2 regions of the Mesorhizobium sp. B2-4-18 genome follow, and region 2 is predicted to be linked to the other one. Evidence: predicted binding sites of a transcription regulator. Region 2 holds the regulator's gene; the other holds the start of a gene.

Region 1 (10,687 bases), on a different contig from region 2:
CCGTACTGCCCTACGCCTTTGCCGTCGCCGCGCAGACGGTCGTCGTCATCGCCGGCGGCATCGACCTCTCGGTCGCCGCTATGATGGCGTTGACCAGCGTCACCGCCGCCTCGATGATGGCGGGCGCGAACGAGGAATACGCGCTGTTCGTGGTGCCTTTCGTGCTCGCCATGGGGTTCGTGCTCGGCGCGCTCAACGGCATGCTCATCGTCGTCACCCGCGTGCCGGACATCGTCGTCACGCTCGCCATGCTGTTCGTGCTGCAAGGCGCGGCCCTTCTGGTGCTCGGCGCCCCGGGCGGCGCGGCGGCCGAATGGCTGAAGGCGCTGATCTCGGGCACCGTGCCGATCCCGGGCCTGCCCGACGCCGTCGACGCGTGGCTGCCCAAGGCGCTGCTGGTGCTGATCGTCTGCCTCTGCATCGTCTGGATACCGCTTCGACGGTCGCGCCTCGGCCTTTCCATCTACGCCATCGGCTCCAGCGAACTGGCGGCGTTCCGCAGCGGCGTGCCTGTCGCCCGCACCAGGGTCATCGCCTACGCGCTGTCAGGCCTGTTCGCGGCCATGGGCGGGTTGGCGCTGACCATGAGCACAGGCATCGGCGCGCCGATCCCCGGCCCCTATCTCCTGGCCAGCGTCGCCGCGGTCGTGCTGGGCGGCGTGGCGCTCGGCGGCGGCAAGGGCGGCCTGCTCGGCCCCATCGTCGCCGTCTTCGTGCTGCGGCTGGTGCGCACGGATCTCACCTTGCTCGCCATCGACCCCAACGTCACCGCCATCATCGAAGGCTTGATCATGGTCGCCGTGGTGATGTTCGGCGCCTTCATCACGATGCGAGGGCGGCAATCATGAAATTCACCCGCAGCGCTGTACGGCGCCGTAGAGCACCATCCTTCCAGAACGCCACCACCAAGCCCACCTCCTCGCGAGCAGGAGCCAACCCATGAGCACCACCGCGATCACGCCCGGGCCGGTCCCCTTCGGCCGCCGCATAAAACGCTTCATGGCCGACCGGCCCCTCATCCCGCTGATCATCCTGCTGGTCATCCTGGTGGTGATCCTGCAGATCCTGCGCCCCGGCATCGTCAACGAGCGCTGGATCGCCAACACCATCAAATTCGCCATTCCGCTGGCGATCCTCGCCGGCTGCCAGACCATGACCATGCTGACCGGCGGCATCGACCTTTCGGTCGGCACGGTGGCGACGATGAGCGCCTTCATCATGGCAACGCAGATCGTCAGCCAGGACCCGGCTGTGGCCTTCCTCTTGGCGATGATGCCGGCGGTGCTGATCGGCCTCGTCAATGGCATCGGCGTCGGTGTCTTCCGCGTCCATCCGCTGATCATGACGCTGGGCACCAGCCTGATCGGCACCGGCTGCCTGCAGGTCTACCAGCGCACGGTGATCGCGTCCGGTGCCAAGATCCCCGACTTTCTCGCCTGGCTGGGTACCGGCGTCACCCCCGTACTCGGCTTTGCCTTCCCCAACGCGCTGCTGCTGTTCGTTCCGTTGGCGGCTCTCATCGTCTTCACGCTCGCCCGCACCGGCTTCGGCCGCCTGCTCTACGCCGTCGGCGATAATGAGCGCGCGACGCGCCTGTCGGGCGTGCAATACTGGCAGGTCATCACGGCGCTCTACGTCACCTCCAGCGTGCTCGCCGGCATCACCGGCTTGCTCTACATCGGCCTGATCAAGGCGCCATCGCTGTCGCTCGCCGAACCGCTGGTGCTGCCATCGGTCGCCGCCGCCGTCATCGGCGGCACTTCCATCTTCGGCGGTCGCGGCGGCTACACCGGCACCATCATCGGCGCGCTGATCCTCACGGTGCTGACGACGCTGCTGACGATTTTGCAGATGCCGGAGGGAGCGAGGCGGATACTGTTCGGGTTGATCGTCCTGTTCGTGACGGCGGCTTATCTGCGCATTGTCGAGGACAAGTAGGCGCGGGCCGACTATTGGCACGGGGCAGCCACAGGCTCCGCCGACAAGGGAGACGAAATCATGGAAAAAATCATCCTGGACTGCGATCCTGGGCACGACGACGCCATCGCCATCCTGCTTGCGGCGGGAAACCCGAATATCGACCTTCTCGGCATCACAACGGTTTCGGGAAACCACAATGTCGAGAACACCACGCGCAATGCTCTGGCCGTATGCACGGCCTACGGCATCAAGGTGCCGGTGGCGAAGGGCTCACCCGGCCCGCTCATCGGCGAGCAGGTGCTGGCCGTCGAAATCCATGGCGATACCGGGCTCGACGGCCCCGTCCTGCCGCCCGCCTCGTTCGAACTCGACAAGCGGCATGCCGTCGACTTCATCATCGACACGGTCATGGCACACGAGCCGAAAACCATTACGCTGGTGCCGGTCGGTCCCTACACCAACATCGCGCTCGCCATTCGCAAGGACCCACGCATCATCGGGCGGGTGAAGGGCGTCGTCGCGATGGGCGGAGCCTACACGCGCGGCAACATCACGCCAGCGGCGGAGTTCAATGTCTATGGCGACCCGGAGGCCGCCGACGTGGTGTTCCGCGCCGATTGGGATGTCACCATGGTCGGCCTCGACCTCACGCACCAGGCGCTGGCCACTCCGGACCTGCAAAACAGGGTGCGCGCCGTCGGCGGCCCGATCGCCAAGTTCATCCTGGATATCTGGGAGTTCATAGCGACCACGCATGGCGGCCTCCTGCAGATCGAGTATCCAGCCGTCCACGACGCGTGCTGCGTCGCGGCCATGATCGACCCGACCGTCTTCACCACCGAGAAGGCCGATATCCGCGTCGAAATCGCCGGGCGGTGGACCAAGGGCATGACGGTGTGCAATTTCGAGAAGATGGGCGGGATGCACCATTTTGGCGGCACTGCGAGCGAGCAGGTCGACTTCCGCCATACCGTGGCGATGAAACTTGACCATCCGAAATTCTGCGGCCTGATCGTCGATGCGCTGGAGCGGTTAACCCACGCCAAGGCCTGACGGGTGAAGGTTTCGGCGATGTTCACAGGGATTAAGTGGCTCCGTATAGAAAGCCCGCCGCGCCATTTTTGCGGCACGGCGGGCCGCCCCCGTTGGCCAGGGACGAACTACCGGCATCACTCGATGATCTGCACGACCCTGCGTGTATCGGGGTCAACCAGAACCGCATGATCGCCGACAACAGTGTATTTGTATCTGACGTCGGGGACGTCGATTGTATGAAGCTCGACGGTGTCAGGGAGAGCGGAGCCGACGTTGAGTTCGACGCCGAGCAGGCTGACTGATGCGAGTTTTTGCTTATGGATGTATTCGCGGACGACCGTCTGCTGCTCAGGCTTGAGAATTACGACGTCTCCCGCGAAGGAAGCACCAATTCCAGCCATAAGCGCGAGGGCCGCGACAGCGCCGACAAGATATCTTTTCATGACAAGTCCTTTTGTGAACCAAGAAACATTTTCAGAGGCCAGAATTATTCTGGCCTCTGCCGCAGCCAATCAGCCACCATTGGCAGGTGCCGCGGGCTTCGCGGGCGCTGAAGTGGCCGGAGCTTCCACCTTTGGCGCCTCAACCTTCACGTTGATGTCCTTCCCGCCGCCGCCACCGATGTTGATGACACCGGTAAATATCAGCAGGACAACGATAGCGATTATCGCAAGAACAATAGCGACCGCAGTGCCGCCACCACCTCCAGAATTAACAACAGTTGGACCGTCAGCCATGACTTTCTCCTCTCCTATTCTTTGAGTTGTCACCGGTCACCAACGGCTCCCGCTGCATTGCGTTCCCGGGCAAGGCTTAGGTCTAAGAATTGGCAAGACTGAAGTCGTATGCGGCAACCCATGTCTTGCCGATACGTTGGGTTTCGCGCCGGAGCAACGCAGCCAATCATCCATCATCGCGGAATCCAGCTCGACCGCCGGATATTCTGAGAGCGAGGCAAGCAGTGACATCAGCCCAGAGACCGAGCATCCACGACGACAATCGCCCCGCAAATGACAATGATGTTCAGGCCCCGGAAATCCCGTCGGGCCCGCCCGTCTGTCTGAGTGAGGACGCCAACATGGTCGATCTTGTCAGGCGAACCGAGCGCTTGGCCATCGCCGTTGTCGTGGGAATGGCGATCTGCCTGACGCTTATCCCGGCGATCTATGTTGCCCTCACCTACGGAATGTAGACGGTATATCAGTCGTCTGTCCGCTCCGAGGCAGGCGCAATCTCTTCACCACCTGCTTTCTCCAGGCTTGCTCCCATTGCGCCTGGCATGCCGGACATGTTCCCGCGCGCCATCAATCCCGAGAATCTCAGACACAAAAGAACCCGCCCCGGCGTCAACCGAAGGCGGGCTCTCTCCGTTTTCCAGTCCGTTGATAAAGCATTCGACGGCTATCAACCTCCAATGCCCGAGAGCGTTCCACCGGAGTGATGAACTATGCTTCGATCTGCCCGTCGATCGTTCCGAGGCAGGGCCTGCTCTCTTTCGCCTTCGGCGAACTCAATCTTTCTTCCACGCCGCCAGCAGCGGGCCCTTGCTTCCATAGACGGGGTCCTTGCGCGGACGGCCGACCTTGGGGATCGTCACCACCGCCTTGGCGTGATCGGCGGTGGTCGTGCATTCGTCATAGGTGCCGGACGGCGGATAGGCGCCAACGACGAGAAAGTCGTCCGAAGCGGAGATGCGCTGGTGCCCCGTGCCGGCCGGAAGAACCGCGACATCGCCGGCCTTCAGCGCCAGCGTTCGGCCCTTCTTGCCGCCAAACCGGACCTTCGCCGTGCCACGCGCCACGCCGAGCACTTCGTGGATGCGCGAATGGTAGTGAACATAATCGTAGATGCCGTTGCGCCAGCTGTCTCCCCAGCCATTGGCCGAGAAAAGCGCCTCTAACACGGCCGCGGGATCGAAGTCTTCCGGCAATCTCACCGCGCCGTGATAGACGACCAGCGGCCAGGACGGATGATTGGGCACCAGGCCATCATCGCCAAACCTGAACTCGTTCGCTTTGCGCGGCCTGACAAGGTCGGCCGCCTGACGGCTGTCCGGTCTTGCGGCACCGGTCACCTGTTCGGCCACTTTCTTGATGCTTTGCAGGATGCTCATGACGTCGCCTCGCCTCGGGGAACCAACACTGATTCAACCCGATGGCCATCGCTTGGTTCCCCGCGGGCTCGCGCCCGCCACCGCCGCGAGGCGGACCGCTGAAGATCAGACGGACCTGCCGCCTCGCCCCGCCTGCAGCGCATTGTCCATCGCAGCGGCCGGCGAAACCATATCCGGCAGCAATATGTCGTTGCGACGTGCGAAGGTGACCAGCGTCGCGCGCACCGTCTCCGGGTCGATCTCACCGGCGATGCCCGCCTTGCAGGCATTGAGGGCGACGGCATGAGCGCCGTTGCGGCTGGCGGCCGGCCAGTCCTGCAACAGCGCGTAGGCTTCCATCACGCTTTCGATCTTCCTCGGAAAGCCCATTCCGACCAGAATGGTCACCGGTTCTTCAAACTGCCAGCGATGCATGGCTTGTGCCTCCTCTCGATTGTGCGGACCCGCGGCGGGCCGAACACCGGAAGGCGCGGCCCGCCGCGTAAGGTTCATGGGACTGCCCGTAAGGTTCATGGGACTGCCCGTAAGTTTATGGGACTGAATGTCAGCGCTCAGCCGCCGGCCGAGGCCTCGGACGCCTCCGACACCTGTTGCGCGGCCAGGAACATCAGCGTCGCGGCAACGGTCCGCCGCTTCCAGCCGGCGGCTTCGGCCCTGTCGAGCAGTTCCGCCAGCAGCGGCTTCAACGCACCGCGGCATTCGCTTTCATAGGCCAGGAACTCCTTTGCCTGATGTGTCGGCGCGGGCACGGGCCCAAGGTCAGCAAGCGCATCCATATCTCTCTCCCTTCAACCGATGCCCGCTCCCTGTCGAGGGAGCGGGCGGACTGGTCGGACCTCAGAAGTCCATGCCGGCGCCGGCCGGCATTGCCGGGCTGGCGGCTTCCTTCTTCGGCTTCTCGGCCACCATTGCCTCGGTGGTCACCAGCAGGCCGGCGACCGACGCCGCATCCTGCAGCGCGGTGCGCACCACCTTGGCCGGGTCGATCACGCCCTGGCCATAGAGATCGCCGAACTCGTTGGTCTGAGCGTTCCAGCCCCAGCCGAATTCGCCCTTCTCGCGCAGCTTGCCGACGATGATCGAGCCTTCAGCACCGGCATTTTCCGCGATCTGGCGGACCGGCGTCTCGATGGCGCGGCGCACGATCTCTACACCGGTCTTCTGGTCGGCATTGTCCGTCTGGACAGCATCGAGCGCCTTGGCGGCCCGAAGCAACGCGACGCCGCCGCCAGGCAGCACGCCTTCCTCGACAGCCGCGCGGGTCGCGTGCAAGGCATCGTCGACGCGGTCCTTGCGCTCCTTGACCTCAACCTCGGTCGAGCCGCCGACGCGGATCACCGCGACACCACCGGCAAGCTTGGCCAGCCGCTCCTGCAGCTTCTCGCGGTCATAGTCGGAGGTGGTCTCCTCGATCTGGGCCTTGATCTGCGCGACGCGGCCCTGGATTTCTTCCTTGCGCCCGACGCCGTCGACGATGGTGGTGTTTTCCTTTTCGATCACCACCTTCTTGGCGCGGCCCAGCATCTCCAGCGTCACATTCTCGAGCTTGATGCCGAGATCCTCGGAGATCGCGGTGCCGCCGGTGAGGATCGCGATGTCTTCCAGCATGGCCTTGCGGCGGTCGCCGAAGCCCGGCGCCTTGACGGCCGCGACCTTGAGGCCGCCGCGCAGCTTGTTGACGACCAGCGTCGCCAGCGCCTCGCCCTCGACATCCTCGGCGATGATCAGCAGCGGCTTGCCCGACTGGACCACCGCTTCCAGCACCGGAAGCAGCGCCTGCAGGTTGGCGAGCTTCTTTTCGTGGATCAGCACGTAGGGCTCGTCAAGTTCGACGCGCATCTTGTCCTGGTTGGTGACGAAATAGGGCGAGAGATAGCCACGGTCGAACTGCATGCCTTCGACGACTTCCAACTCGGTCTCGGCGGTCTTGGCTTCCTCCACCGTAATGACGCCTTCATTGCCGACCTTCTCCATCGCTTCGGCGAGGAAGCGGCCGATCTCGGCGTCGCCATTGGCGGAGATGGTACCGACCTGCGCGATCTCGTCGTTGCGGGTCACCTTGCGGGCGTTGGCCTTCAGCTCGGCGACGACGGCGTCCACCGCCTTGTCGATGCCGCGCTTCAGGTCCATCGGGTTCATGCCCGAGGCAACGGCCTTGGCGCCCTCCTTGACGATGGCCTGGGCCAGCACGGTCGCGGTGGTGGTGCCGTCGCCGGCAAGGTCATTGGTCTTGGAGGCGACTTCGCGCACCATCTGCGCGCCCATGTTCTCGAACTTGTCCTCAAGCTCGATTTCCTTGGCGACGGTGACGCCATCCTTGGTAATGCGCGGCGCACCGAACGACTTTTCAATGACGACATTGCGCCCCTTGGGGCCGAGCGTCACCTTCACCGCATTGGCCAGGATATCGACGCCGCGCAGCATCTTCTCGCGCGCTTCGGTATGGAATTTTACCTCTTTGGCAGCCATTGGATCACTCCTCTATGTCTAGGCAGCATTCGTTGACTGGTGGATTTTCTAAGAAGCCGTCAGGCGGCCTTCTTCACTTGCGCGGTCTGTTCGATCACGCCCATCACGTCACTTTCCTTCATGATGAGCAGATCCTCGCCATTGAGCTTGATCTCGGTGCCGGACCATTTGCCGAAAAGGATACGGTCACCCACCCTGACATCCAGCTCGGTCAGTTTGCCGCTGTCGTCGCGCGCGCCGGGACCGACGGCGATGACTTCGCCTTCCTGCGGTTTTTCCTTGGCGGTATCGGGAATGATGATGCCGCCGGAGGTCTTTTCCTCGGCCTCGATGCGGCGGACCAGGATACGGTCATGCAATGGACGGAACGCCATGTCGTTCTCCTCTTGGGACAAACAGGTTTTCAGCTTCCTCCACACCGGACCGGCAATTCGGGCCGATGCGGAATGCGGCGACCCTTTGTCAGGCATCGCGCGCGCATATCGAGCTAGTTTTCCCTTTTTTCGGTTTCAAGAGGCCGGCCAGAAAATTTTAGCACTCACGCCGTCGGAGTGCCAACTCACTGTTATAGCGGTCTTATTCGCTCTGCGTCGGGAGCCGCCCCTTGAATTTACGCCTAGATCCGGCAAAATTATCCGAGCCGGTACCATCGCCGGCGCCGGAACCGCTCACCCTCTGAAGGAGTTGTTTACCGACGGCGCACATTGATGGGCCGAGAGACTTTTTCGCCGTTGCGGCCACCGCTGCCGCCGAAAGGAGACACGAATGATCGCAAGCGTCAGCAAGGAGTTCCGCCTCCAGATGGAAGGCTATGGCCTGACCACCGCACAAATCCATTACCGTCTGCCTGACCATCGGAGCCTGCTGCAGCTTTATGTCTGGCAGGACTACGACCTGGCGCCGGAGTTCCCCGAACTCAAGGGCTTTCTCTCCTATTGGGAGCGCGAATTGGACGGGCCGCTTCACTCCGTCCACATCGCCCACCACCGGCTCATCACCCCATCGGAATGGCGGGCGGTCGACGGTGTCATCACGGTCCAGTAAGGGCGGCGTCATCGCGCGGTGCTGACCTTACCAGAAGCCGACCAGCGACCTCACCATCGCCTTCGCACCCGCCGTCTGCAAGCAAGCTTCAGATACGATGATTGACCAGCGCCACGCCGAGCCCGGCAAGGATCGAGCCGCAGGTTCCCGGCACCAGCCACCTTGCGCCGCTTGCCGGGGACCGCGCAAGGGCCAGCGAGGCGATGCCGGCCGCCGCCAGGTCCGCCATCGAGAACCAGCGGATCAGCGTTCGTCGATGAGCTCGCAGTGCCGCCACGGCCACGTTGGATGCCCTCACAAAGCCAGGCTTCCCTGCTCCGCCCCCTCGGCATTGGGATCGCCGGGCGCCGTTGCCCAGGCGAGTTCGACCAGCGTCACGGTGCGCTTCCCCGTGCCGTCGACCTGGCAGACGATGAGGCCCTGCTCCTCGATATAGGTGAGCAGCCGCCGGGCGCGGCGCATGGAATGCGAGCCGTAGGCGCGGGCGATCGCGCCATCGCTCGGGCACGGCCAGCCCTCCTTCGCCGCGCGCGCGATCATCATGAACACGCCTTGCATGTCCTCCGGCAGCAGCGAAGCGCGCACCGAGACGTCGCGCCACACATCGTCCTCGCTGGCTTCGGCCCCCAGTCCGGCACGGGCGCGCGTCAACATGCGGCGGAAGGTGGGCAGGTCAGGCACGACCGAGGCGAGGCCCTCGATGCGGCAGCGCACGACAAACTCCTGGTAGAGCACCCCGATCACGCGGAAGCCCGCGTCAGGTTGTGCAAGAATGGCGCGCAGCACGCGGTCCACCCGCTCGCGCCGCTCCGCCAGATCCCCGGCGCTGACTTGCGGCTCCGCCGGTTCGGGGCGGATTTCCAGCGCAGCCGACTTCGCCGCCATCAACTGGTCGAGCAGGTCCGGCGACGCCACCCGGCGCGGCGCACGCATCGTCTCGGGCGGCGGGGCGGCCAGGATGATGGCGCGGGCATCCTCGAGCGCCGCCTCCGGCAGCGGCATCAGCTTGGGCGTGCCGTTGCGCGGGCTGGTGTCGGTCGGGCCGATGCGCAGGCCGAGCGGCCGGCGCGACAGTGCCGGCCCCAGCGCCATGAACTGGCCGCGCTCCAGATCGCGGAACGCCTCCGCCTGCCGCCGCTCCATGCCTAGGAGATCGGCCGCGCGCGCCATGTCGATATCGAGGAAGGTGCGGCCCATCAGGAAATTGGAGGCTTCCGCCGCGACGTTCTTGGCGAGCTTGGCCAGCCGCTGCGTGGCGATGATGCCGGCAAGCCCGCGCTTGCGGCCCCGGCACATCAGGTTGGTCATGGCGCCGAGCGAAAGCTTGCGCGCCTCGTCCGACACCTCGCCGGCCACCGCCGGCGCGAAAAGCTGAGCTTCGTCGACCACCACCAGCATCGGGTACCAGTGGTCGCGCGCGACCTCGAATAGCCCGCCGAGAAAAGCGGCGGCGCGCCGCATCTGGTTCTCGGCATCGAGGCCTTCGAGGTTGAGCACGGTCGAGACACGGTGGATGCGCGCCCGCTCGCCGGCCGCCTGCAGGCCGCGCTCGGTGTGCTCCTCGGCATCGATCACCAGATGGCCGTAGCGTTCGCCCAGGGATACGAAGTCGCCTTCCGGATCAATGATGGTCTGCTGCACCCAAGGCGCGCTCTGTTCCAGGAGACGCCGCAAGAGGTGCGACTTGCCGGACCCCGAATTGCCCTGCACCAGAAGGCGGGTCGCCAGCAACTCCTCGAGATCGAGTTTCGCCGGCGCGCCCGCTGTCGTGTGTCCCATCTCGATCGCAACGGTCATGCCAGACTCATCAGCTCCTTCGCGGACGGGCTTAGCAATCCGATCGCGGCCCGTCGAGCAGGGCATGGCTGCCGATTCGCGTTGCGCACAGCCGAGACAATGACGATCTGGCCGCGATGGACGGCCGCAATCCGGCGGGCCTGCCGTTTACGGCCCTGACCTGTGGATAGTAACCACCTGTTCACCATGGGCCGGCGTTTCGATTGCGGCGGCCGGCCATCCGCTTAGCCTGGCCTCTGCATCGCCCCCCAAAGCGATGCACCCCAACGCCCCCAAATGGCGGCCGGCGTTTTCAAGTTTCTCTCCAAA
Region 2 (10,687 bases):
GTGATGCCGGCGGTCCAGAAGCGCCAGCCGAGGAAAGCCAGGTAGGCGACGCCGGCCCATTTGATGGCCAGGAAAACCATGCCGAACTCCTGCGCGACGAAGGCGAGGCCCAGCACCACGGCGGTCAGGTAGGTGAGATCGCCCAGCATGAGTCCGAAGGACATGGCCAGCGACGAGCGAAAGCCCGAGCCCAGCGCACGCGCGACCAACGCGGTGATGCCGGGGCCAGGAATGGCGGCGGCGATACCAAGAGCGGCGCTATAGGCGAGGAATCCGGTGAGGGTCATTGGCGTTGGCGTCCAAGGGCGGTCGCGCCCGTTGTCGCACGAGGCGGGCCTCCAGGAGAACGCCCTGAGCGCGGGATTCGCTTGCGCCAGACGGCAATGGCCCGGTTCGCAAGCAAGGATCAGGAGCGGTCGCCACCATAAGTCACGCGCCAGATCGTGCCGTTGCCGTCCTCGGAGACGATCAAGGATCCGTCGCCGGCCGCCGCAACGCCGACCGGGCGGCCCCACACCTCGCCATTGGAAACGACGAAGCCGGTCATGAAATCCTCGTATTCGCCGGTTGGCTTGCCGTCCTCGAACAGAAGCCGGACCACCTTGTAGCCGGTCCTGTTGCCGCGGTTCCACGAACCGTGCAGGGCAACGAAGGCGTCGCCTCGATACGCCTGGGGAAAGCCGGTGTCGGCGGGCAAATCCTTGCCATCGTAGAAGGCGATGTTGAGCGGCGCCGAATGCGCCTGCATCAGCACGTCGGGACTGTCAGCCTTGCCGGTGAGATCGGACCGCTCGCCCCTGTGGCGCGGGTCCTCATTGTCGCCGATATAATACCAGGGCCAGCCATAGAAGGCGCCTTCCCTGACCGATGTCGCGTATTCGGCGGGCACATTGTCGCCGAGCCCGTCGCGTTCGTTGACGACACACCATAGCGCGCCGGTCGCCGGCTGGACGGTCATCCCCGAACAGTTGCGCAAGCCGGTGGCGACTGTGCGGCCGTTCTTGCCGTCGGGATCGAAGGCCCGGACCTCGGCCCGGCCCGCCTCGGAACCCCAACTGGCGCCGAGCGGCTTAGCCTTGACCCAGGCGTCGAGCCCGCCCCTGGGCCTCTTGCCCATGTCCTCGGCGACATTCGAGCCGGAGCCGACGGAGAGGTAAAGTGTCTTGCCGTCGGGCGAGAAGGCGATGTCGCGGGTCCAGTGGTGGGTCGAGGGGATGTCGGCGACGATGGTTTGCGGCTCGCCCGAGGCCTTCAGGTCGCCATTGCCGTAGGCAAAACGCACGATGCTGTCGCTGTTGGCGACGTAGACCCATTGCGGGTCCTTGCCCGGGGGATAGAAGGCAATGCCATAGGGCCGGTTGAGGCCGCCGGCAAAGATGCTTTTCTCCGCGGCTTTCGCGCTGCCCTTTGCCAGGCGATAGACCCGAACCTGGTTGGCCTTGCTGTCGGCAACGAACAGGTCGCCATTGGGTGCGATGCGCACGACGCGCGGATTGTCGATCCCCGAGGCGATCAACTCGGCCGAAAACCCCGGCGGCAAATGCGGCTTTGCGTCCGCCGGCATGTCGATCACGCCGGCGCTGTTGGACGCGGATTTGGTGACATAGGGTTTCGGCAGGTCTTCCGGCTTGATCAGCCGGCGCACGCCGGGCCTGTCCGCCCGCCAATCGCCGAAGGCGGCCGGGCCTTTGAGCACAGGCTGGTCGGCTTGCTGGGCGAGCGCCGCTGTCGTGACAAACAGTGCGGACATCGCCAGTCCGGCTAATCGCATTACTTCCTCCAATCCGTCATGAAGGAAAGCAACGATCGGTTTGCCCGTGGGTTCCGTTGCGCACGATGCGCAAAACTTCTCGGATCAGGTCCCGGCAGCGTAAAAATCGTCGTCCAGGCGTTTTTCCAATTCAACGAGATCGGCCGGCAATGGCAGGCCCATGGCGCGCATCTCGCGCAGTTTTTCGCGCAGCTGTTCCTGAATTTCGTGCTGGTCCTCCGGCTGGTTGACCATCTCCTCGAGCAGCAGACTGATCTGGGCCTTGAACGATTCCAGCGCCATTCTTTTTCTCCTTTGCAGCCTGTCTGGATTTACGGTCCCGCCAGGAAAGTCGTTCGCGGTCGAATTCCGGCATGGAAGCCAAAGCAATAATTCCTCGGACTCCTTACCTCAGCATGCGGGAAATCAGCTGTGCCGTATAATCCACCATCGGCACGATGCGGGCATAGTTCAGCCTTGTCGGGCCGATGACGCCGAGCGCGCCGACGACGCGGGCGTCCTTGTCGCGATAGGGCGCCACCACCAGCGACGAGCCCGACAGCGAGAACAGCTTGTTTTCCGAGCCGATGAAGATGCGCACGCCCGATCCCTGCTCGGCGAGGTCGAGCAATTGGATCAGCCCGTCCTGCGTTTCCATGTCCTCGAACAGGTGGCGCAAGAGTTCGATGTCGGCCTGGGCGGTGACGTTTTCCAGCAGATTGGCGCGGCCGCGCACGATGAGCCGGGCAGGCAGGCCGCTTTCGGCGCCCGCCCACACCGCAAGCCCCTTCTCGACGAGGTCCTGCGACAGCGTATCGAGGGCGGCTCTCGTCTCTTCCTTGATGCGGGCGATCTCGGTGCGCGCCTCGGCCAGCGTGCGGCCACGAATATGCGCGTTGAGGAAATTCGAGGCCTCGTGCAGTTGCGAGACGGTGATGCCGGCGGGCAGCTCGACGACACGGTTTTCGACGTCGCCATTCTGCGATACCAGCACGGCAAGCGCCTTGGTCGGCTCCAGCTGGATGAATTCGATATGCTTGAGCGCCACCTCGTTCTTGGCGGCCAGCACCAGGCCGGCGCCCCGCGACATGCCCGACAGCATCTGGCTGGCTTCGGTCAACATATGCTCCAGCGTCGCGCCCGAGCCGGAGGCCCGCACCTGCGCCTCGATGGTGCGGCGCTCCTCGTCGGAGAGGTCGCCAAGCTCCATGAAGGCATCGACGAAGAAACGCAGGCCAGCCTGGGTCGGCAGGCGCCCGGCCGAGATGTGCGGCGCGTAGATCAGCCCGAGATGCTCGAGGTCGCTCATCACGTTGCGGATGGTGGCGGGCGACAGCGAGGACGGCAGGATGCGCGACAGGCTGCGCGAGCCCACGGGTTCGCCGTCCCGCAGATAGGAATCGACGATGCGCCGGAAGATGTCGCGCGAGCGCATGTCGAGCGACTGAAGAGCCAGCGACTGCGAGGCGGGATCGACTGCCTTGGTCATTCGGCTAAAAACCTCCGGTTCAAGGATATAGACTTCGGTGGGCCGCGCGCAACCCGGTGTCTGTGTCGGATCGCTCGGCCATTTTCCTTTGCGCCATGGGCTTGGTGGGGCTACAAGCCGGCCACGATTCAAAAAATGACAAGAAAGCAGGCCGAATGCGCCCCTCCAAACGCCAATTCGACGAAATGCGCGCCATATCCTTCGAGCGCGGCGTCTCCAAGCATGCCGAAGGCTCGTGCCTGGTGAAGTTCGGCGACACGCATGTCCTGTGCACCGCCAGCCTTGAGGAAAAGGTGCCTGGCTGGATGCGCAATTCCGGCAAGGGCTGGGTGACGGCCGAATATGGCATGCTGCCGCGCTCGACCGGCGAGCGCATGCGCCGCGAGGCCTCCGCCGGCAAGCAGGGCGGCCGCACGCTGGAAATCCAGCGGCTGATCGGCCGTTCGCTACGCGCCGTGGTCGACCTGCAGGCGCTGGGCGAACAGCAGATCACCGTCGACTGCGACGTCATCCAGGCCGATGGCGGCACCCGCACCGCTTCGATCACCGGCGGCTGGGTGGCGCTGTATGACTGCCTGCGCTGGATGGAAGCGCGGCAGATGGCCAGCGTTTCGAAAGTGCTGAAGGATCATGTCGCGGCGATTTCCTGCGGCATCCATGACGGCCAGCCGGTCATCGACCTCGACTATATCGAGGATTCCTCGGCCGGCACCGACGCCAATTTCGTCATGACCGGCAAGGGCGGCATCGTCGAGATCCAGGGCACCGCCGAGGGCGAGCCTTTCTCCGAAGAGCAGTTCGCGGCCTTGATGGGCCTGGCCAAGAAGGGCATTTCCCGGTTGGTCAGCCTGCAGCAGATGGCGGTGGCTTAGTTTATTCATGCGGAGCCTGGGCACCCCCCTCTGCCCTGCCGGGCATCTCCCCCGCAAGGGGGGAGATCGGATGTTGTCGAGAGCTTCGCCAACAATCAGCATAGAATACCATGAGCTGGCGCTCACGCTGCCAATCTCCCCCCTTGCGGGGGAGATGGCCGGCAGGCCAGAGGGGGGTGCCTCGTGACTCCCTCTGCCATTCTTGAATCCGCCCTCTATGTCACCGACCTCGCTGAAGCAGAGGTCTTCTACACCGATATCCTCGGCCTCACCCTGCTTGGCAAGGTAGAAGGCCGCCACCTGTTCTTCCGCTGTGGCCCGGGCGTCCTGCTCGTCTTCAACGCCGAGGCGACCAGAATTCCCCCGGCGTCCGATGCGCGGCTGAAGGTGCCGCCGCACGGCACGGTCGGCGAAGGCCATCTGTGCTTTGCCGCGACCGCCGATGAAATCGAGCTTTGGAAAACCCATCTCTTGGCGAAGAAAATCGCCATCGAAAGCGAATTCGAATGGCCGCAAGGCGGCCGTTCGATCTATATACGCGACCCTTCGGGCAATTCGATCGAGTTCGCCGAGCCAAGAATCTGGGGCCTTTGATGCATTCGCCAAACCTCCATACGCTTGATGGCAAGAAGATCGTCGTCGCCAGCCACAATGAAGGCAAGCTGCGCGAATTCGCCGAGCTGATGGGGCCGTTCGGCTTCGAGGCGAAATCGGCCAAGGCGTATGGCCTGCCCGAACCGGACGAAACCGGCACCACCTTCGAGGAAAACGCCTACATCAAGGCCTTTGCCGCCGCAAAGGCGACCGGCCTGCCGGCACTGTCGGACGATTCCGGCCTGTGTGTCGACGCGCTCGACGGCGCGCCTGGCGTCTATACCGCGAACTGGGCCGAGACTCCGGACGGTTCGCGCGATTTCGCCATGGCCATGCAGCGCACCGAAGTGGCGATGCAGGAAGTCGGCGCGGCCACGCCCGAACGGCGCACGGGCCGCTTTGTCGCCGTCATCTGCCTCGCCTTTCCCGACGGCGAGGCCGAATATTATCGCGGTGAGGCCGAGGGCACGCTGGTCTGGCCGCCGCGCGGCGAGCTCGGCTTCGGCTACGATCCGGTGTTTTTGCCCAATGGCTTCGACAAGACCTTCGGCGAGATGAGCGCGGAGGAAAAGCACGGCTGGAAACCCGGCCAGGCGACGGCGCTGTCGCACCGCGCCCGCGCCTTCCAGAAATTCGCCCAAGCCCGGCTTGGTTCGGTGAGGCCTGGCTCGGCATGATCGGACCCGGCACCACCATGGCGCTCGACCGCGGTCCCGGCTTCGGCGTCTATGTCCATTGGCCGTTCTGCGCGGCCAAGTGCCCCTATTGCGACTTCAACAGCCATGTCCGCCACCAGCCGGTCGACCAGGAGCGCTTCGCCGCCGCCTTCGAGGCCGAGTTGGCGACGATGCGCCAGCGCACCGGGCCACGCGAAGTGACCAGCATCTTTCTCGGCGGCGGCACGCCGTCGCTGATGAAGCCGGAAACCGTGGCCAGGGTTCTGGACGCCGTGGCTGGGAATTGGACGGTGCCTGACGGCATCGAGGTGACGCTCGAGGCCAACCCGTCCTCGGTCGAGGCGGAGCGGTTTCGCGGTTACCGGGCAGCGGGCGTCAACCGCGTCTCGCTCGGCGTGCAGGCGCTGAACGACATGGATTTGCGCTTTCTCGGCCGGCTGCACAATGTAAGGGAAGCCTTGCACGCCATCGGGCTCGCGCGCGAAATCTTTCCGCGGCTCTCCTTCGACCTGATCTATGCGCGGCCCGGGCAGACGCCGGAGGATTGGCAGGCGGAACTCGAACAGGCGATCGGCCATGCCGCCGACCACCTGTCGCTCTACCAGCTGACCATCGAGGAAGGCACGCCCTTCCATGCGCTCCACGCGGCGAAAAAATTCGTCGTTCCCGACAACGACCACGCCGCCGATCTCTATGCACTGACGCAGGAAATCACGTCGGCGCACGGCCTGCCGGCCTACGAGATCTCCAACCACGCCAGGCCGGGCGCCGAGAGCCGGCACAATCTGACCTATTGGCGCTACGGCGAATATGTCGGCGTCGGCCCCGGCGCGCATGGCCGCTTCGTGGAGAACGGCCATCGTGTGGTGACCATCGCCGAACGGATGCCGGAAACCTGGGCCAATCTGGTCGAGGCCAAGGGCCATGGCATCACCGGCGGCGAACTGCTGACGCGCTCCGAAGAGGCGGACGAATTTCTTTTGATGGGGCTGAGGCTCGCCGAAGGCATCGACCTCTCGCGCTACGAGGCCTTCTCCGGGCGCGGGCTGTCGAGCGCTCGCCTGTCGGTGCTGCAGGGCGAGGGCCTGGTGGCGCCGATCGGCAACGCCCGCCTGCGCGCCACGCCGGCCGGCATGATCGTGCTCGACGCCGTGGTGGCGGACTTGGCGCGCTAACCTTTGAAAAACGTCCTCTTCGTCTGCAGCCAGAACCGCTTGCGCAGCCCGACCGCCGAGCAAGTGTTTTCCACGCGGCGCGACATCGAAGTCGCGTCGGCTGGCACCAATCATGACGCCGACACGCCGCTGACGCACGAGCTCGTCGGCTGGGCGGACATCATCTTTGTCATGCAGAAAACCCACCGGACGAAACTGCGGAAGCAGTTCAAGGCCAGCCTGAAGGCGGCCAAGGTGATCTGCCTCGATATCCCTGACAATTATGAATTCATGGACCCGGAGCTGATCGCGCTTTTGAAGGCGCGCGTGTCCCGGTATCTGGACTGAGCGCTTGCGTTCGCCCCTTCGCCTTCGGCCGAACACCGTTGACCCCGAAGCCCATCTGTCCGAATTGTAGCCCCGATCCTCCCGGCTCCGGACGTCATGGCCACACGCGAACCACCCAAACCCACGGACGCCCCGCTCACCTTCGCGGTGCTGGTGTTCCCCGGCTTTCCGATGATGGCGTTCAGTTCCGTCATCGAGCCACTGCGCGCCGCCAACATACTGGCGAAGCGGGAATGCTACCGCTGGATCATCGTCGGGGCGACCCAAGATCCGGTCGAGGCCTCGAACGGCGTCGTCATCCAGCCAGGCTTTTACGCCGAGGCAGCGCCCAAGGTCGACCGCATCGTGGTCTGCTCGGGCGGCGATGCCGACCATCTCGTCGCCGAGGACGCAGCGAGCTGGATCCGCCGCAGCCTGCGCAATGGCGCGCATATCGGGGCGGTGGCGGACGCGGCGTTCTTCCTGGCACGCGCGGGCCTGCTCGACGGCCATGCCTGCACCTTGCACTGGACCAGCCAGGCCGCCTTCACCGAGGCGTTCCCCAACATCGAGCTGCGCCGCGATCTCTACGTCATCGACCGCAAGCGTTTTACCTCGGCCGGCGGGGTCGGCAGCCTCGACATGATGCTGGAGATCATCACCCGCGACTACGGCGCCGAGCTTGCCGCGGGCGTCGCCGAGTGGTTCGTGCACAGCCAATTGCGCTCGAGCGTCGACCGCAAGCTGATGCCGCTGCGCCTGCGCACCGGCGTGCAGAACGAGCTGGTGCTGTCGGCCATCGCCATCATGGAAGACGCGGTGGAGGAGCGGCTCGGCATGGCCGAGCTGACGGCGAAGCTCGGCGTTTCCTCCGACAAGCTCGAACGCTCGTTCCGCTCCGAACTCGCCATCTCGCCCAACGGCTATTATCGACGGCTCAGGCTGAAACGCGCCGCCGACCTGCTGGCGCATTCGACGCTTGCCGTGCGCGATGTGGCGCTGGCCTGCGGCTTTGCCTCGATGTCGAGCTTTGCGCGGGCTTTTCGAGAGGAGCATGGCCATGCGCCGAAGATGGCGAGAAGGCATTAGCGCGAGCGTTGACGCGGGAGGCGTTGGCGGGACAGCGCCCCCCTCTGTCCTGCAGCGGTATCCCGCACAACCCACGCGGTTTTCCGCACAATTGCCCCGATCCTCCTGCGCCATGCTCTGGCCCTACACCCAGCCAAAGGCCAGACACCATGAGCATCGTCGTTTTCGACCCCGACAGCACCGAGGATGTCGACTTCAAGGACCGCATGCGCCATCCGGCGGCGGCCGACCCGGCCGGCGGCATGTGGCTGTCGGACACCGAGCCGTCCTTCATCGATGCCGATGCCCTGCGCAAAGGCCGGCTCAACAAACTGCGCGGCTGGATGCGCGAGGCCGGCTATGGCGGCGTCGTTTTGTTCGACCCCTACAACCAGCGCTACGCCACCGGTTCGCGCAACATGTTCGGCTATTTCCTGCGCAACTCGACCCGCTATTTCTTCATTCCGGCCGACGGGCCGATCGTGCTGTTCGAATATCCGCAGAGCTACCATGTCTCCATGGTGCTCGACACGATCGACGAGGCGCGTCCTTCCAAGCTCGTCTGGTCGTCCGTGTCGGGCCGCGACGACGAGACCGCCGGGCCCTTCGCCGACGAGATCGCCGAACTCTTGAGAAAGCACGGCGGCGGCTCGATGAAGCTCGGGCTCGACCGCTGCAGCCATCTGCAGGCCCTGGCGCTTGAAAAGCGCGGCTGCGAGGTCCGGGACTGCCAGGGCGAGATCCTCGCCGTGCGCGCGGTCAAGACGCCGGAGGAGGTCAAATGCCTGCTGGCCTCGATGGCCGGCGCCGAAGCCGCCGTCTATGCGGTGCGCGAAGCGATCAAGCCCGGCGTTTCCGAGAACGAGCTGTTCGCCATCATGTATGGCGAGGTCATACGCCAGGGCGGCGAGTTCATCGAAACGCGGCTGCTGACCTCGGGCCAGCGCACCAATCCGTGGTTCAATGAAGCCAGCGGCCGCAAGATCAGGCCCGGCGAATTGCTGGCGCTCGATACCGACACGATCGGCTGTTACGGTTATTATTCGGATTTTTCGCGCACCTTCCGCTGCGGGCCGGGCAGACCGACGCCTTATCAGAAATCGCTCTACCGCATGGCGCATGATCAGGTTCAGCACAATATTTCGATCGTGAAGCCCGGCATGGCGTTCCGCGAGATCGCCGAGAAGGCGTGGAAAATTCCGGACCGCTTCGTCGACCAGCGCTACACCTCGGTCATGCACGGCGTCGGCATGCATGGCGAGACACCGTTCATCGCGCATGCCATGGATTACGAGACCTATGGCCGCGACGGCCATATCGTGCCAGGCATGGTGGTGAGCGTGGAAAGCTATATTGGCGAGAAGGGCGGCCGCGAAGGCGTCAAGCTGGAGGACGAAATCCTGATCACCGAGACCGGCACCGAGCTTCTGTCGCGCTTTCCGTATGAGGATGAGTTTTTGGAGACGCAGGTTTGATGCCTTCTGCCCACCTCGCTGACGTGACCTTCGCGGCCGACGGGGCCTCCTATCGCTTCGTCATCCTAGGGCGAAGCAAGGAGCGCAGCGACGCGGCGCAGACCTCTGGAGCTGCTTCGCAGCCCAAGGGATCCATGCCGCGACACAGAAGCGCAGCAATGGTCCGAATTCTGCTCCGTTGCACCAGTCGATCAACGTCACGGCATGGATCCTCGGGTCTCCGCGACGGAGCTTCGCTCCTGCTCCGCCCGTGGATGACGAAGGTGGGGAGGCGCCGGCCAATCGCCGGGGCCTGCGCCAGCGCGCTGAAAGGAACCGTGTTGGCCCGGACCCTATCCGCATGAAAGCCCCCATTTCCATCAGGCGCGGCACGGTGGCCGCTGTGTTCATCGACCTGCAGGAAGAGCACCGGCGGGACAAGCGCTACCTCGTCGAGGGCTATGAAAAGATCCTCGCCAATGTCCAGCGCCTGCAGGCGGCGGCGCGTCAAAACCATGTGCCGCTTCATCACTGGGCCTATATCGTCGATCTCGACAGCCAGGACCGGCCCTTTCATCCGGTCGGCGAAGACGGCAAGTCGGCCTTTTCCGACAAGAGCGACCCGCTGACCGAGATCTGCCACGAGGTGGCGCCGGCGAATGGCGAGGCGCTGCTGATCAAGGCCGAGGCCAGCGCCTTCCGCTCCGGTCCGGCCGGCGATCGGCTCAAGGCTTCCGGCATCGAATGGCTCGTCATGGCTGGCGTGTGGACCGAGGCCTGCATCGACGCGTCGGTCAGGGATGCCGTGGCAAGGGGCTTTCGCGTGCTTTTGGTCAAGGATGCCTGCGGCAGCGGCAGCGCGGCCATGCACCAGACCGGCATCCTCAACCTTGCCAACCGGCTCTATGGCGGCGCGGTTGCCGACACCGACGGCGCCTGCCGGCTGCTGGCCGGCGAGCCGGTCACCGTCTGGCAGGTCGAAGGCTCGGTACCCCTGCGCTTCACTTTTGAAAACGCCGCGCGTCTCTATGCCGAGCTTTGACGTGCCGCTCGGATTGAAATGACCAGCCGCGGCAAATACGGACCATGGCTCGACCCGGCGCTCTGGGCCTATATCGACAGCGTCAACGCCTGGTACCCGCCGGAGATCGCCGGCCTGCCCATCGACAGGCAGCGCGCGGTCTATGCGAGGATGTGCCGGGCCTTCCACCAGGGCCGTCCGCCCGGGGTCAAGGCCACCGACAGCCTGGTCGCCGCTTCGAACCATGATATCCCGGTCCGCCGTTACCGGCTCGCCGGCGC

What was found. The regulator HrcA, encoded in region 2, represses chaperone genes, less so after heat shock. The targets are predictions, from matches to a motif close to GTTAGCACTCNCNNNNNGNGAGTGCTAAC.
Region 1: a site for HrcA is predicted at 8,068-8,096, ahead of FJ527_RS22885 (co-chaperone GroES). Genes of this name have one in related genera too.

The regions. Positions count from the first base shown of each region.
Region 1 covers NZ_VFUW01000010.1:94,976-105,662, reverse strand. Annotated here, with positions in the region: gene FJ527_RS22935 (ABC transporter permease) at 1-848, shown strand, start outside; gene FJ527_RS22930 (ABC transporter permease) at 940-1,938, shown strand; gene FJ527_RS22925 (nucleoside hydrolase) at 1,999-2,973, shown strand; gene FJ527_RS22920 (DUF1236 domain-containing protein) at 3,090-3,398, opposite strand; gene FJ527_RS22915 (hypothetical protein) at 3,468-3,692, opposite strand; gene FJ527_RS22905 (cupin domain-containing protein) at 4,466-5,068, opposite strand; gene FJ527_RS22900 (DUF982 domain-containing protein) at 5,174-5,482, opposite strand; gene FJ527_RS22895 (hypothetical protein) at 5,620-5,844, opposite strand; gene groL (chaperonin GroEL) at 5,906-7,537, opposite strand; gene FJ527_RS22885 (co-chaperone GroES) at 7,597-7,911, opposite strand; gene FJ527_RS22880 (usg protein) at 8,303-8,581, shown strand; gene FJ527_RS22875 (hypothetical protein) at 8,670-8,879, opposite strand; gene FJ527_RS22870 (ATP-binding protein) at 8,876-10,378, opposite strand.
Region 2 covers NZ_VFUW01000003.1:609,751-620,437, reverse strand. Annotated here, with positions in the region: gene FJ527_RS10225 (LysE family translocator) at 1-287, opposite strand, end outside; gene FJ527_RS10220 (sorbosone dehydrogenase family protein) at 407-1,750, opposite strand; gene FJ527_RS10215 (hypothetical protein) at 1,856-2,053, opposite strand; gene hrcA (heat-inducible transcriptional repressor HrcA) at 2,157-3,239, opposite strand; gene rph (ribonuclease PH) at 3,395-4,111, shown strand; gene FJ527_RS10195 (VOC family protein) at 4,295-4,705, shown strand; gene rdgB (RdgB/HAM1 family non-canonical purine NTP pyrophosphatase) at 4,705-5,382, shown strand; gene hemW (radical SAM family heme chaperone HemW) at 5,379-6,557, shown strand; gene FJ527_RS10180 (low molecular weight protein tyrosine phosphatase family protein) at 6,561-6,884, shown strand; gene FJ527_RS10175 (GlxA family transcriptional regulator) at 6,981-7,952, shown strand; gene FJ527_RS10170 (Xaa-Pro peptidase family protein) at 8,102-9,406, shown strand; gene FJ527_RS10165 (isochorismatase family protein) at 9,747-10,427, shown strand; gene FJ527_RS10160 (alpha/beta hydrolase) at 10,446-10,687, shown strand, end outside.